DNA from 2 places in the Lysinibacillus sp. NPDC093712 genome. Region 2 is predicted to be linked to the other one. Evidence: riboswitches for the same ligand, from Rfam matches in the RefSeq annotation. Region 2 holds a riboswitch; the other holds the start of a gene.
What was found. A riboswitch is a leader RNA that binds a small molecule or an ion and turns the genes downstream of it on or off. The one in region 2 is predicted to bind S-adenosylmethionine.

Region 1 (8,209 bases), on a different contig from region 2:
GGAGCGACCGTTTATGTATAAAACTATTGAAGAAACAGCCTTGGATCTTGGCATGCCTGAGGAGCAGATACTGCGACTTGTTTATGAAGGACGGATCCGTTCAATTTATGATGGGGATCAAATACTGATTAATAGCGGACAATTTAGTACCTATTTTGAACAGTTAGAACGGATAAAAGAAGAAATAGAAATTTGGCGTAACACACCTATTCCTGAAGATATCGACGTGAAGGACGAAGACTAAACTTTAAAAGTGCCAGGCACTCAAACAATTCAAAATTGTTTGAGTGCCTGGCACCTACTCAACTAAATACTTACTACAAATCCAGCACGTTTTCCGATAATCTCAGCGTAGTCCTCAACCATCACACTTGCCGTTGGATACATGCCTGCGCCTGGACCTACTAATGTTAATGTACCAATATAATTTGTTTCAAGCGCAACCGCATTATTAACGTCATCAACCGGATAAAGCGGATGCTCTTTATCTACTAGTTGTGGACCGACCTTTGCAACCACTTTACCATTTGTAAGTTTCTCCACTTCAGCTACATGGCGATAACGTAAGCCTTTTTCACAAGCATCCTTTACCTGTTCAGCTGAGATACAGTCAATGCCTATTACTTCGACGTCAGCCCAATCTGGTTGTTCACCAAATGCTAATGCGCTTAAAATCATTAACTTTTTAAAGGCATCTTGACCAGATACATCATTATACGGGTCCGCTTCTGCGTAACCTAAGTTTTGCGCCTCTTTTAAAGCTTTCTCAAAGGACCAGCCCTGTGCGCGCATTTTTGTTAAAATATAATTTGATGTTCCATTCAAGACACCTTGAATACGGCTTACATCATTTACAAGCAAAATATTTTTCATCGTTTTAATAACAGGCACGCCGCCTGCTGTTGTTGCTTCGAAGCCCACGAATACACCATTTGACTTTGCAAGTTCTTGTAACTCTAAGCCACGTTTTGCAAACATCACTTTGTTTGCTGTAATCACATGGCACTTATGTTCAACTGCACGCTTTAAATAACCAAATGCCGGTTCTTCATTGACAATTGCTTCAAATACAACTTGCATGCCAGGTTCTGCTAAAACCTCATCCATACTCGTTGTTAATAAATGAGCAGTACCTGGAACACGTTCACGACTAGTATCCGTTACTAATATTTTTGCTACTTCCAATTCAATGCCTAATTTCCGTTTAAGTTCTTCACGCTTTTCATTCAATATATGATAGATACCTTGACCTACAGTTCCAAATCCTAAGATTGCTGCCTTTATAGTTGCCATACTTGTTATTCCCTCCAACGTACATTTCTCCAGTTTTATATATATATAAAGTCTGTGCCTACAAGCACATATTCAAATAATTCAAAATTTAACCTAAAGAAAATTGTAACGCAAATAAATACATTGCACAAGAAAAATCTTTCTAGGATGGACAATTGTTTTCTCTAGGAGTGCAAAAGAAATCGGTTTCATTGCCTTTATTATACGTTTTATTAATAAATCTATAATTTTCGAACAACTCTTGACGAATTCTTATAAAAAAAGAAATGCCTTTCTTCTATTATATATGTATGAAGATACCCGTTATAGAATAAGCTGTTTTTGAAAAGCAGTAACTAATTTCACAAATAACGAAAACGCAACAAAAAGCTCATTCCCTATAGCAGTAGAGAATGAGCTAAAAAATATAAGGGAAAGTTAACTTGCTTGTAAAAATAATCGATAACGATATTGCGCTAAAGCTGATTGCACTAGCTTTATTTCTTCTTGTGTAAAGTCCGGTACCGCATATGTGCGTTCAATTAATTGAAACGATCCGTATTTTAAATAATATTCTGTCGCTGGTAGTGCAATATGGCTTGTACCGTAAGCTTCATACTCTTCAAAAACTTCTTTGACTATATAGCCTTCTTCTTTAGCATATACGATTTCTTCAAAAGCACTATGTCCAAAAGTTTGTTGCCATTTTGTTTCAACTGTCGAAAGTAAGTTTTGAATGGATAGGTTGTTCACAAAATGTTGACTTTCATTTAATTCATAAATTATATAAGCTGTAACATTTTGTGCACGATAAACATTTCCCATTTAAAACACTCCTTTTCGATCAGTTTTTTAAGCGAGCGTAGCTACTGGCTATGTAGCTACACTCTTTTCATATATTTATTCAAAAGTGGGGGAGCACTTATGAAAACAAATTAATTGTTACCGCCTAAACTGTAGCGGCATTTAGAATTACGTAACATCGACACTCTTTAAAATTGTTCTAGGTTGGTAGCCATTCGAACATTCAACTTAATCCCTAGTATATAGCATGGTTTTAATCAAGTCAACAATACTTATAAAAATACTAGGTATTATTTATAGGAAATTTCAGATAACTTACCGAATGAGGTAATGATTGATGTAGCAACGTTACACGCATTACCAAATGAGGCATTTCGAATGAGAAAATACGTTAACGCTACGACATGAATCTAATTTATCAATTTATGTTAAGCTTCTACTTTTTGTTCAGTAGGTGTTACTTGTGCAATTGCTTGTTCTAAGTCTGCAATAATATCCTCAACTGCCTCTAAACCGATTGATAAGCGAATGAGCGACTCGGATACGCCAGTTTGGATTAGTTCCTCTGCAGATAATTGTTGATGGGTTGTAGATGCTGGATGAATAATTAACGATTTTGCATCTCCAACGTTTGCTACATGCGAGAATAGTTTCACGCTGTCTATTAGCTGACGCCCTGCTTCTCGTCCACCTTTAATGCCAAATGTAAGCACTGAACCGAAGCCATTTTTCAAGTATTTCTTCGCTAAGTCATGGGAAGCAAAATCCTCTAATCCATTATAATTTACATATTCCACAGATGGGTGGTTACGTAAATATTCAGCAACTGCTAACGCATTCTCATTATGTTTAGGAATACGCAAATGAAGCGTTTCTAAACCTTGTAGTAAGTTAAATGCAGCATCAGCACTTAATGTTGGACCAAAATCACGTAGTAATTGCACACGCAGTTTTGTGGCAAATGCAGCCGCTGCAGTATCAATACCATATCGCAATCCATGATACGATGTGTCTGGCTCTGTAAATCTAGGGAATCTACCTTGTGTCCAATCAAATTTCCCAGCATCTACAACAACGCCACCTAAAGTTGTACCATGACCACCAATCCATTTTGTTGCTGAGTGAACAACTATATCTGCACCAAAGTCGATTGGCGTTGCGCCATATGGTGAAGCAAATGTGCTATCAATAATTAATGGCAAGCCATTTTCATGTGCAATCGCTGCTACTGCTTCTACATCTAAAACCTTTAAACTTGGATTGCCGTAAATTTCAGCAAACACTGCTTTTGTGTTTTCATTAATCGCAGATTGGAAGTTCTCAGGGTTTGTTTCATCTACAAAAATTGTTTTAATACCGTAGTTTGGTAGGGTATTTGCTAATAAGTTATATGTTCCTCCGTATAAAGAGCTTGCTGCTACGATTTCATCCCCTGCACTTGCTAGATTTAAAATTGAAAATGCGATAGCTGCTGCACCTGATGAAAGTGCTACTGCTGCTGTACCGCCTTCCAATAAAGCGATGCGTTTTTCAAAAACATCTACAGTTGGATTTGTAATACGTGTGTAAATATTGCCCGCTTCTTCTAATGCAAAAAGACGTTGCGCATGAGCAGTGTCTTTAAATACGAAAGCTGTTGAACGGTACACTGGTACAGTTCGAGAACCCGTCACTGGATCAGGCTCTTGACCACCGTGTAATAGTAATGTTTCTGGTTTGAAATTCGACATATTTTCTTCCTCCTTAATGGTTTTACGATGGTACCGGAGATGAGGAGGATTTATGTGTAGAAAACAAAAACCCTCTTCAGTTAAGAAGAGGGTTGCGGTTGCAAGTTTTCCTCCCCTTATCTGCCAGATCCAAGTAAGAATCTGTAGGAATTAGCACCTTAGCAAGTTCGTCACTCACTGGTTGCCGGGCATCATAGGGCCTATCCCTCCGCCGCTCTTGATAAGAGTATGTGATTCAATTTCCATCGTTGTTACACAGTATAAACATAGACTTTTTTTCTGTCAACAGTAAAATTTATTTTTTTCTGAAACTTCTGTCTGCTAATTTACGTAATAAGAGCACATACACTATATTAAAAAATAAAAATGAAAGGAGCATTTTTTATGGAAAAAGCCATTATTTTTTTTATTATTATTATCATTGGTTATTTAATCGGCTGTATCCACGGATCTAAAGTAGCACAATTTCTATCGGGTGTAGATTTAAAAAAGACTGGTCATGGCAATGCTGGTGCCTCAAACGCAACGCTTTCTCTTGGCTGGAAATACGGCCTATTAGTGGCACTAATTGATATTGGCAAAGGCGTCGGTGCTATTCTCTGTGCCATCTACTACTTTTCTTCTAATGCATCACAATTCACTGAAATACAAACGTGGCTCTTAATCTATACAATGGCTGCTAGTGTTATTTTAGGGCATAACTTCCCATTCCATATGGGCTTTAAAGGTGGCAAAGGTACTGCCTCCATTATTGGGATTTTACTTGCTGTCGATTGGAAAATTGCTTTATGTGCACTTATATTATTTGTGATTTTATCTTTCGCTACAAACTATTTAATCGTCGGTGTGTTAGAATTTTATATTGTATTTTGTACGGCAACTTATTTATGGATACCTGGAATTGGCCCAACTATTATTTCCATTCTACTTTTATGCATAGCGTTCATCTTGCATATTGAAAATATTAAAAGGCTATTCCAAGGAACAGAACCGAAAGTAACATCTGCCTTTAAAAAATCAGCATAAAACAAGAAGATGGGACATAACTTTGAGGATACTAGTTGGTAGTAGCGAGGACGGTGACTCCTGCGGCAGCAGTACAAACTTCAGACGCAACTGACAGCGCGGCAGCGACGATTTTGGCTGACGTTTACCCGTGAAGTAGACATCAACGCACAGCAAAAAGTGTTAGATCGATAGCAGTCAATCTAACACTTTTTAAATATATTATTTTGCAAATGATGGATCTAACATTGTACCATTCTTTGCTAAATTCACATGCCAAGAAAGTGCTTTTTCTAAATCATGCGGTGTATGGTGACCACCTGTTGCTTCATTTGCGTCATTAAAGTAAGCCCATAATTGCTCTTTATAATCAGGATGTGCACAGTTTTCAATGATTAGACCGACACGCTCTTTAGGTGCTAGACCTCGTAAGTCTGCAACGCCCTGCTCTGTTACGATAACATCCACATCATGTTCAGTATGGTCTACATGCGAAACCATTGGAACGATACTAGAAATTTTCCCACCTTTTGCATACGATTTTGTCACGAAAATACCTAATCGTGCGTTACGAGCAAAATCTCCAGAACCTCCAATACCATTCATCATCTTTGTGCCAGAAACATGAGTTGAATTTACATTCCCATAAATATCTAATTCAAGCGCTGTATTTACAGAGATCAAGCCGAGTCGACGGATAATTTCTGGGTGATTAGAAATTTCCTGTGGTCGTAACACTAATTTATCTGCATATTTTTCAAAATTTCCGTAAACTTGGTTTCCTACTTTTTCAGATAGGGTAATAGATGTAGCAGATGCAAAGCTTACTTTTCCAGCATCCATTAATTCAAATACAGCATCCTGTAGTACTTCCGAATAAACTTCTAAATTTTCAAACTCGGAATCTTTGAAACCTAATAATACAGCATTCGCCACTGAACCTACACCTGATTGTAGTGGGCGTAAACTCGTCGTTAAACGACCTACTTTAATTTCTTCTCTTAAGAAATTCAGTAGATGATTTGCCATAATATCTGTTTCTTCATCAGCCGGAACAATCATTGATGGCGCATCCAAAATATCTGAAATAACAATACCTTTTACTTTGTCTAAATTAAGTGGAATGCCAATTGTACCAAGTCGATCTGACACATTTAGCATTGGAATTGGATCACGTTTACCTTGTGGCCCTGGAACAAAAATATCATGCACACCTTCTAATGCATCAAGCTGTGCTACGTTTAGCTCGATGATAACTTGGTCTGCTTCTTGTACGAAAATCGGAGAGTTACCAACTGAAGTTGTAGGAATTAATAAGCCATCTTCTGTAATAGCAGCAGCTTCAATAATAGCAAAGTCAATCGGACCAATAATGCCCTGACGTACTAATTCAGCATTGTGTGATAAATGGGCATCAACATAAGTAACTTCCCCACTATTAATCATGTTTCGAATGCCTGCGTCTCCTTGGAAAGGCCCGCGCTTGCGAATAACACCAGCTTCTGCTAAGTATTGGTCAACTTCAGGTCCAAGTGATGCACCTGTATATACATCTACCTTGAAGCTTTCTGTTTTTGCTTTCTCAACAAGTGCAAGCGGTACCACTTTTACGTCACCTGCACGTGTAAACCCACTCATACCAAGTACCATGCCGTCCTTAATCCAAGATGCTGCTTCTTCTGCTGATACGACTTTGTTCCGTAATTGTTCATTACGAAGCTTTTTTGCTAACTTTTCATCCATTCCTTATTCCTCCATCCCACATTTATTTACTTCAACTAGATTATTTGTCCTTCACATCGGTACACCCAACCAATGTAAAAAAACAGGAGATAAATAACCTGTCGTCATACATAATTTTACACTATTCAGAACATTTAAGCTATATCTAACAAAATATTTTACTTTACGAGTGAATTAAGTATTAGTCTTAATTATTTGAAAATAGTTTCATCTTAAACGTTCACATTCTTTTATATTGGATTTGATTCGATTTTAGCTATAAATCGTGATATGCTCTTGGTATATTAATTGGGAAAAGGGGACTTTATAGATGGTTAAAGAATTATTACGTAACCACTCTTCGGTTCGTATTTATGATGGGAATCCTATATCTAAAGAAATCGTTGAGGATTTAATTGCTACTGCACAGATGGCAGCAACTTCTCACTTTGTACAAGCATATAGCGTAATTTGGGTAACAGACGAGGAGAAAAAAGAAAAGCTAGGTTTGCTATCAGGAAATCCACGTCAATACGAAACCTCTGGTGGTGCTTTTGTATTTTGTGTAGACTTTAAACGACTACAAATGGCAGGGAAATTAGAAGGTATTGATATTGTTGCAGATTCGGCTGAGAACGTTCTTGTTGGCGTAGCGGATGTATCATTATTTGCACAAAATTTTGTTATTGCAGCTGAATCTATGGGATACGGTATTTGTTATATAGGCGGTGTACGTAATAAGCCTGAAGAAATTAGTGATTTATTTAATTTACCGGACTATGTCTTCCCATTGTTCGGTTTAACAATAGGCGTTCCAGCTCGACGCAATGAGGTTAAACCTCGTTTACCAGTGGCTGCTATCCTCCATGAAAATGCATACAATACAGAAAAATATGAGGAACTGTTACCTGCTTATAATGAAACAATGGAAGCATACTACAATAGTCGTTCCTCAAATCGTAAAATTGATAATTGGACAAAGCAAATGGCTGATTTTTTAGTTGAACAGCGTCGTCCACACATTACTAGCTTCCTAGCAAAAAAAGGATTTAATTGGAAATGACATTACTTAAGTGGGGTTACTATCGTCTGATAATAACTCCACTTTTTTCATATTTTTAACGTTTTTTTATTGCCAACCTAGTATTTTTGACTTGATTGATATGTTAAATTCAGGTACAAATTAAACGAAAAGACTCTTTCCTTTTCCAACATTTCCATTAATATTAATAGAAGGACCCTATCTCGAAAGGAGTTTTGTAAAAATGTCCTTTGTTAATAAGCATCTTGCCCGTACCCTAGAACAACAACATAAGAGAAGCGTAAGAGGTTTATTTTTAAAAATCCAAGACTTAAATAACGAGTGCTTACTTTTAAGAAAGCGACTTGAACAACATATCGACCTCAATCAATACAAAGAAGCTATTGCATATGTCGATCAATTCGTTTCCTATACAACCATTTTAAACTTAAAATTTGTGACAAATACTCAGAACCTAGAAGTGGTTGTGCTGCATGCACTTTTATTGGAGCATATTATAGCTAACGAAACAGCCCATTCATTGGAGTACGAAAATAATTTGTTACAAAGCTATATTCAGGAGATTTTCGCTTTAAATGATCACGCCGCAACACTCTTTTCTAATCATAAAGAAAAGCTGCTACGTTACATCGAG
Region 2 (8,209 bases):
AATACCGCTAATGTTTCATCATTTGTATTGAATAATAGGTCATTTGCAAGCTTAATTTCCTCTTCAGGAATTGATGCATAACGCTCTAACTTCTCTGTGTTGACAATCGCGTAATCCAAGCCTGCCTGTGTACAGTGATATAAATAGACAGCATTCAATACTTCACGGCCAACTGGTGGTAAGCCGAAGGAAATATTACTTACTCCGAGAACCGTTAACGTGCGAGGCAGTTTTTCTTTAATAAGACGAATGCCCTCGATTGTTTCAAGTGCTGAACCAATATATTGTTCATCCCCTGTACCAACTGGGAACATTAGCGGGTCAAAAATAATATCCTCTGGTGCTAAGCCCCATTTCTCAGTTAATAATTGATAAGAACGCTCGGCAATTTCTAGTTTACGATGGCGATCTACTGCCATCCCTTGCTCATCAATCGTACCGACAACTAAAGAGCCACCATATTTTTTCACTAATGGCATTACGGCGTCAAAACGTTCTTCCCCATCCTCTAGATTAATAGAATTGATAATGGCTTTACCTTGTGAAAATTTCAGCGCTTCCTCAATTACTTTCTCATCTGTAGAATCAATGACAAGCGGTACTTTTACTTTTTTAACCACTTCCTGCATAAAGCCACGCATATCCTCTAATTCATCACGATCCGGGTTCGCTAAGCAAATATCTATAACATGTGCCCCATTTTTCACTTGTGCACGTGCGATTTCTGCTGCTTCCTCATATTTACCGTCAATGATTAAATTTTTGAATTTTCGGGAGCCAATAACATTCGTTCGCTCCCCAATAAATAGCGGACGCATCGAATCATCGTATACTAAAGGTTCAATACCAGATACAACATGACCATGTGTACTTTCCGGTAATTGACGCGGCTTTTCATCCTTCAGCACCTTTCGGATTGCCGCAATATGTGCTGGTGTTGTTCCACAACAGCCGCCAACAATATTAAGCCAGCCTTTTTCAGCAAAACCTTTTAATTTTTGAGATAAAGATTCTGGAGATTCATGATAACAACCTTCCTCATCTGGCAAACCAGCATTTGGATAACAGCTAATATAGCCGGTAGAAAGCTCCGCTAACGAACGAATATGATCTGTCATAAACTCTGGACCTGTCGCACAGTTTAAGCCGACAGATAATGGCTTAATGTGCTCAATTGATATGTAAAAGGCATCAATCGTTTGCCCTGCTAGCGTTGTGCCCATTGGCTCAATCGTGCCTGAAATCATAACAGGTAGTTCTTTTCCAGTTTCCTCAAACGCACGTGACACCCCCAGTGTCCCCGCTTTTACATTTAGCATATCCTGACTTGTTTCAAGAAGCAGTACGTCTGAGCCTGCTTCGATTAGTGCCTTTGCCTGTACATAAAAGTTTTCTTCAAGTTCATCAAAGGTAATACCGCCAGTTACTGATAATGTTTTTGTCGTTGGACCCATTGCTCCCGCAACAAAACGGGGCCACTCAGGAGTAGAAAACTCATCAACTACTTTGCGCGCAATTTCTACTGCGCGTTTATTAATTTCTTCTGCCTTAGACCCAAGGTTATATTCATTTAATACGAGAGGCGTACCTCCAAACGTATTTGTACAAATAATATCCGCACCAGCCTCTAAATATTTACGGTGAACCTTGTCAAGCACATCAGGTCTAGTTAATACAAGATTCTCGTTACAACCATCAAGCTCCTCGCCACCAAAATCATCTGCTGATAAGTTTTCATTTTGAAGCATTGTACCCATTGCGCCATCCAGAATTAATATTCGTTTCTCTAGTTGCTCTTCAATCAAGTGCTTAACCATCTATACTTACCCCTTTTTTCTGTTCATCCATTTGCTCAATAAATTTCATTAACTCTAGCGTCATATCATAGCGTAAAAACGGTGTAATTAAGTAAATACCATTAAAATACTCTGCAGCTACTTCTACTAACTCTTTAGCAATTGCAATCCCTTCTAATGTTGAACGTTCCTTATCTTCACCACATGCCTTCATGCGTGACAGTGCATCGTCAGATAGTTTGATACCTGGTACTTCATGGTGTAAAAACTCAGCGCTCTTATAGCTCGTTACTGGCATAATACCAATATAAATTGGTGCATCTAAATGCTTGGTTGCCTCATAAATTTCAATGATTTTTTCTTTCGTATACACTGGTTGAGAAATAAAGTAATCTGCACCATGCTCTATTTTTTTCTCTAGTCGAGCTACTGCTCGGTCTAGTACACGTACGTTTGGGTTAAATGCTGCCGCTACAGAGAAGTTTGCCTTTTTACGAAGTGGCTTTCCGGAAAATGAAATACCGTCATTCAACTGTTTAATCAGCTGGATTAGCTCCATAGAAGATACATCATAAACGCTTGTGGCACCCGGGAAGTCACCTACCTTAGTCGGATCTCCAGTAACCGCTAAAATATCATGAATGCCTAATGCATTTAAGCCCATCAAATGTGACTGTAATCCAATTAAATTACGGTCACGGCACGTTATATGCGTTAACGGTCGGACAGCGTGCGTCTCCTTCAATAACGCACCCATTGCCACATTACTAATGCGGGGCGATGCGAGTGAATTATCTGCCATCATCACTACATCAGCGCCTGCTTCATATAATTTTTTCGCACCTTGAATAAAGCCGTCAATTTCTAAATGCCTCGGTGTGTCTAACTCCACGATAACCGAACGCTCGCGCTTTACCTTCTCATGCAGGGGCTCATACGTCGCAGGCTCTGCTTCACGTACAACCTGTACTTTTTCAGGCTTAGCTAACTTTTCTTCAATAGGTGTTAACTCTTCTAAATATTTTTTTGCTGCAGCTATGTGCTTTGGTGTTGTACCACAGCAACCACCGATTAAACGAACACCTTGGTCAACCAGTGCAACTGCGGCACGACCAAAATAATCTGCTTCTGACTCATATACGACACGCCCATCCTCTAAATCTAGCAATGATGCATTTGGATAGGCAGACATAAATGCTTTTTCAGGAAGCTCAACTCCTTCAAATGCTTGAATTGTATGATGCGGTCCTAAACGACAATTTACGCCTACTACATCTGCACCAAGAGCCTCTAGCTCGTGCAATGCTTGATTTAATGCCATTCCATTTTGTAACACGCCTGGTTCATGCATCGACACCTGCGCAATAATTGGTAGCTTTGTTTTGGCACGTAACATTTTCAATGTTGCACTTAACTCTTCGAAATCATAATACGTTTCAAGTAAAAGGCCATCTGGATTGCCTGCAAGTAACACATTTGCTTGCTCTTCAACTGTCGATAAAATTTCCTCTAACGTTGCATCACTTTTACGAATACCACGGATGCCCCCTATTGTGCCCAACACAAATTGTCCGCCATCTGCTGCGGCACGTTTCGCAATCGTGATTGCCGCTTCATTGAACTGCTGAACTCGCGATTCTAAACCGTAGCGTGCTAATTTAATTGCATTAGCACCGTAAGTATTTGTCTGAATCACATCTGCACCAGCAGCAATATATTCTTTATGGATTTTTTCAATTAACTTCGGTCTCTGTACATTCATTTCTTCATGGCAGTACTCCAAGCCGTAGCCATATAATACAGTACCAATAGCACCATCTGCAGTTAACACATGTGTTTTTAACTTTTCTAGCAATCCCATAAAACGTAACCCTCACTTTCTTTGTTTCCAAAAATATAAAAAGCCTTCTTTTACAAAAAAAGAAGGCTTTAACGAATCGTAATTGTTTTTCCTTCTCATCTTCGACCAAAAAGGTCTTCTGGATTTAGCACCTGACATAAGTTGGTTGCTGAAGCTTCATAGGGCCAGTCCCTCGGCTTCTCTCGATAAGAATGTAGTATGAATTTTTCAAATAATTAAAAGAATCATATCGTTTACAGGCGATAGAGTCAAGACTATTTCACTTAACAAAGGAGATTTCTCCAGAAAAATATCAAATTTCCGCATTTATTTTACGGTTATACTAGTTTTTCTGCAAGCTCTTCGCCTATTTTTTTGCCATTTTGAATACAAGCACCAATGCCTACTCCGAAATAAGAACAGCCTGCAATCGATAAATTTGGATACCTTTCTGCAAGCTCAGCTGTTAAGCCCTTCAATGCCTCATGATGCGCTAAATCGTATTTTGGCATTTGGTCAATCCATTTCGCAACATTAACTACAGTTGGCTTTCCATCAATTCCTAAACTTTTCTTTATATCGTCTAATGCAACAGCAGCTAGTTCTTCATCTGTCATCTTACGTAATTTTTCATACGCAGGATTGATGCTCTTGTAAAAGAGTCGTACAAGCAATTTACTATTAGCAGATGTATGCTTCCATTTTCGACTTGTCCAAGTTGCCGCATTGCATTGGACATTTGAATTATGTGACACAATAAAGCCCGTTCCATCTGCTGGTAGCACTGCATCCGGTACATCAAAACCTAGGTAAATTGTTATGGCAGAAGCTGTAGTAAATTCCTTAAAATAATGATCTAACGATGGGTCCTGTAATAAGCTTTGCACCGCTTCATTGGGCAATGCTAGAACAACGTGATTAGCCTCAAGCTTTCTACTATTTGCTAATGTAATTGTATATTGCCCTTCATGTTTCTTTACATTTGTTGTTGCTACGCCTTTAATAATTTCTACTTCTGTTAACGTTTCTTCAAGGCGATCAATTAGTGTTGATAAGCCTTTTTTAAACGAAATAAACTTTTTATTGGAAGCTTTCATAAATTGTTCGCGATTTGCATCAAACCCTTTGATGATGCTACCGTATTCATTTTTATAATCGATTAAGTACGGCAATGTTGAAGCAATCGAAAGTTGATGTAGGTCACCAGAATATACTCCTGCTAATACTGGCGCTATTTGATTTTGCACAAGTTCTTCACCCAAGTAATACGTTAAAAACTCCCCTATTGAGCTTTCTTTAGTAAATCCTTTATTCGGCATCTTTAAGTCCTGTAATGCGATTTGCTTACCAGCTTCTGATACAAGCGTACTTGCTTCCAGAGATGCTAAACTCATAGGAATACCGAATGTTGAATCAGCAGGTATTGCATGTAATTCGTCGTTTGTATAGATATAAGATACTCCTGTTTCGTTGTACACTAGCTCCTGTTCAAAATTAAGCTCCTGTACTAGCTCCATGACACCTTTATGACGAGCCACAATTGAATCAGCGCCCGTTTCCATTATAAAACCATGGTCATATGCGGAATGTAGCTTTCCACCTAAGTATGCATTTTTTTCAACAAGTACTAGGTTTACATCTATTTTTTTCTCCAATACTTGACGTTGTAGATAATGCATCGTACATAAACCTGTTATCCCGCCGCCCAATACAACTATTGTTTCCATGAAGAATCGCCCCTAATTTCTTTATTTATCTCCTATTAGTATAAACTGTTTTTGCAAACATTTACGTTCAACCCATTACAAATTTAGCAAAAATGAAACAATCAAAAATAAATAGATGAATACTGCCGTTGATTGCGCTACGGGTAAATTGTTTGAGTGCCTGGCACCCTTAATAAAAATCCACTTTGTTTTCCGTAAAGGAGGGCAAGAGCACAAAGACGATAAAGCTCCTATCCTACCTGCGGAAAGCAAAGCGGATTGTAAATTAATTTTTATTTAGAGGACATTTAAGCCCCATTTTATGAAATCATTAAATTAGTTTAAGTTTTGGGCAACATTTGCTAATTTATCTGCTGAATTTGTGACTTCATTAAATGCAAGACCAAGCTCATTAAGAATCTGAGCCACAGCGAGCACTTCTTTTTCCATGCGATCATTTTGACACTTAGCTTGTGTCATAGCATCTAAAATTTTGTTAAATTGCCCCTCAGTTTGAGCCATGTTTTCCTCACCTGACGCAACTTCTTCCTGAATATGACTAAGCGTGTGGGCAAGCTTATCCGTTCGCTCCGTCGTTTTTTCTAATAATTTAGCTACAGATGTGACAGATTCCTTCGTTTGACTAGATAATTTACGAACTTCATCCGCTACTACACTAAAGCCTTTCCCCGCTTCTCCAGCACGAGCTGCTTCAATAGCTGCATTTAAAGCTAATAAATTTGTTTGATTTGCAATGTTCGTCACAACATTCATAATCGCTTCCATTTCCTTAGACATTTCTGTCAATTGCTTAATATTGTCTGTAATATCATCTACTGATTGAATAATGTTACACATATTTTTTGATTGATGTTGTAGACGTTCCCGACCTTCAATCGCCTGACTTTCAGCTAGCGTACTGACCTGTAATGATCTTTTCGCCAATTCCTTAATCTCATGTGATTGATTATTTAATTGATGGAATGAGGCATTTGTTTCTTGAGAAATTGCAGCAAGCCCCTCTGAAGATTCCACGATTTTTCTCTCAACTGCCTCTTTCTCCCGTTCTACATTTGCCTTTAGTCGTTCGACTGTACTTTCAAAAGCCTCTAATACAAGCTGCTGCTCAAAATTAGAAATTTTAGAGATTGCACGAATCGTATTAAATTGGTCCATAGGGTGTTCTACATGTTTTTCTACCAAGTCAATAAATGAAATGGCTAAATCTTGGAAAGCACAAATATACCATTGTGTTCTAAGGCCGATATGTACATGTACTTTTGCGATACTTACTCGTCTTTTATAAAACTCTTCATCTATTGTACCGTTAAACATTTCAATAATATGCCGACGCAATGTGACCTTCAACTTATCTACAGAACTATGTTTATTAATAATATCTACTAAACTTTGCTCAGTTCCAATCATTCCATAGAATCGGTCAACAATTTGATTTATGTTGTCCTCAACAAATGGTTTAAAAGCCTTTAAATATTGTAAATCTAGTTTGGTCAAATTTAACATTTCAATCTGCTTCACCAAAGTTCGTGAGTTCGGAACATCCATTGTCACTGAATATTGTTGTAAATCTAATGCCATTGTCTTTTTCTGTTTTTGAAAAATCACACTTTTCCCTCTTTCATATACGTGTTCTTTTGAAGAGCTGAGCATAATCTATTTCCGTTTACCCAAATATATTTATAAATATACGAAAAAATACCACGTCCGCTAATAAATTAACAAGAAAATAATATAACAAAATAACATCATAATAATCAGTAATTCATTAATTTCACATTTTAAAATTACTCATTTACAATATACACTTTAAATATAATTGTCAATTTATTTTAACCTATTTTTTTCCATTTACCACTATAATATTTAATAATAAACAAAAAAGTTATCCATCATGGAAATGTGATAAAATTACTAATTCAACATTTTTCGTTAGCTATTTCTACGGTCTTTTTACTATTTAAAAAATATTGTTTGAATTACTACAAGCATAATTAAGTATCAGTAATTTCACTATCTATCATTTATTCATTTCAACGAGGTCAATTAACCTAAAATCACATCCGAAAATGGTTCAAAAAGACCATCATAAAGATTGTTGATAAATAGTTTTAAATAACCACTCTAATCATTGACCAATTATGCAAACATTTAATCCATTGCTTCCTTATTTCTTTGTAATATCGTATAAGCACTATTTTCTTTATAACAACAAAAAACCCGTAATGGCTAGTTTATAGCTATCCATTACGGGTAATTCCAGTATAACTACCGTCGCGCTTTACAAATTATCTAACTCCTCAAGTAATTGAGATGCTTCTTCAATTCCTGCTTCTGCAGCAAGTCCATACCATTTCTTTGCCTCTTTAATATTTCGTGGTATACCTTCACCTTTATTGTAAATGTGGCCGAGTTGTAATTTTGCTTCAGGATCTCCTTGAAGTGCCGCTTGCTTGAACCAATGAATACCTTTTTCAATATTACGGATTCCCGTTAACCCCTTGCTCCAAATAAAACCCAAATCATAAAATGCATCTACATGATATTGTTCAGCAGCTCTTTCAAACCAATATAAACCTCGATTTACATCACGCGTTTGCCCTAAATGACCTTCTAAATAGATTCCACCAAGCCTGTATTCCGCTTCAACATAGCCTGCCTCAGCCGCTTTTTTATAGAAGTTAAATGCCTGCTGCTCATCTATTGCAATCCCTAGTCCTTGCTCATGCATAATACCTAATGTAAACATTGCCTCAGCCACACCTTGTGTTGCGGCAACATCAAACCATTTCTTAGCAAGTACCATATTTTCTGGTACACTTTCCCCATTAAAATACATATCAGCTAAG

Region 1: it holds a riboswitch for S-adenosylmethionine, as region 2 does, so the genes downstream of both, ACQKNX_RS17150 (O-acetylhomoserine aminocarboxypropyltransferase/cysteine synthase family protein) here and ACQKNX_RS25055 (bifunctional homocysteine S-methyltransferase/methylenetetrahydrofolate reductase) in region 2, are expected to answer to the same signal.

What each region holds. Positions count from the first base shown of each region.
Region 1 covers NZ_JBNNUU010000004.1:360,487-368,695, forward strand. The annotation lists gene ACQKNX_RS17135 (DNA-binding protein) at 14-244, shown strand; gene ACQKNX_RS17140 (homoserine dehydrogenase) at 307-1,293, opposite strand; gene ACQKNX_RS17145 (hypothetical protein) at 1,711-2,097, opposite strand; gene ACQKNX_RS17150 (O-acetylhomoserine aminocarboxypropyltransferase/cysteine synthase family protein) at 2,505-3,806, opposite strand; SAM riboswitch class I at 3,920-4,033, opposite strand; gene ACQKNX_RS17155 (glycerol-3-phosphate acyltransferase) at 4,191-4,832, shown strand; gene ACQKNX_RS17160 (succinate CoA transferase) at 5,034-6,554, opposite strand; gene chrR (class II chromate reductase ChrR) at 6,865-7,596, shown strand; gene ACQKNX_RS17170 (hypothetical protein) at 7,799-8,209, shown strand, end outside.
Region 2 covers NZ_JBNNUU010000015.1:25,444-33,652, forward strand. The annotation lists gene metH (methionine synthase) at 1-1,817, opposite strand, end outside; gene ACQKNX_RS25055 (bifunctional homocysteine S-methyltransferase/methylenetetrahydrofolate reductase) at 1,810-3,657, opposite strand; SAM riboswitch class I at 3,750-3,849, opposite strand; gene ACQKNX_RS25060 (protoporphyrinogen oxidase) at 3,975-5,363, opposite strand; gene ACQKNX_RS25065 (protoglobin domain-containing protein) at 5,679-6,968, opposite strand; gene ACQKNX_RS25070 (SEL1-like repeat protein) at 7,642-8,209, opposite strand, start outside.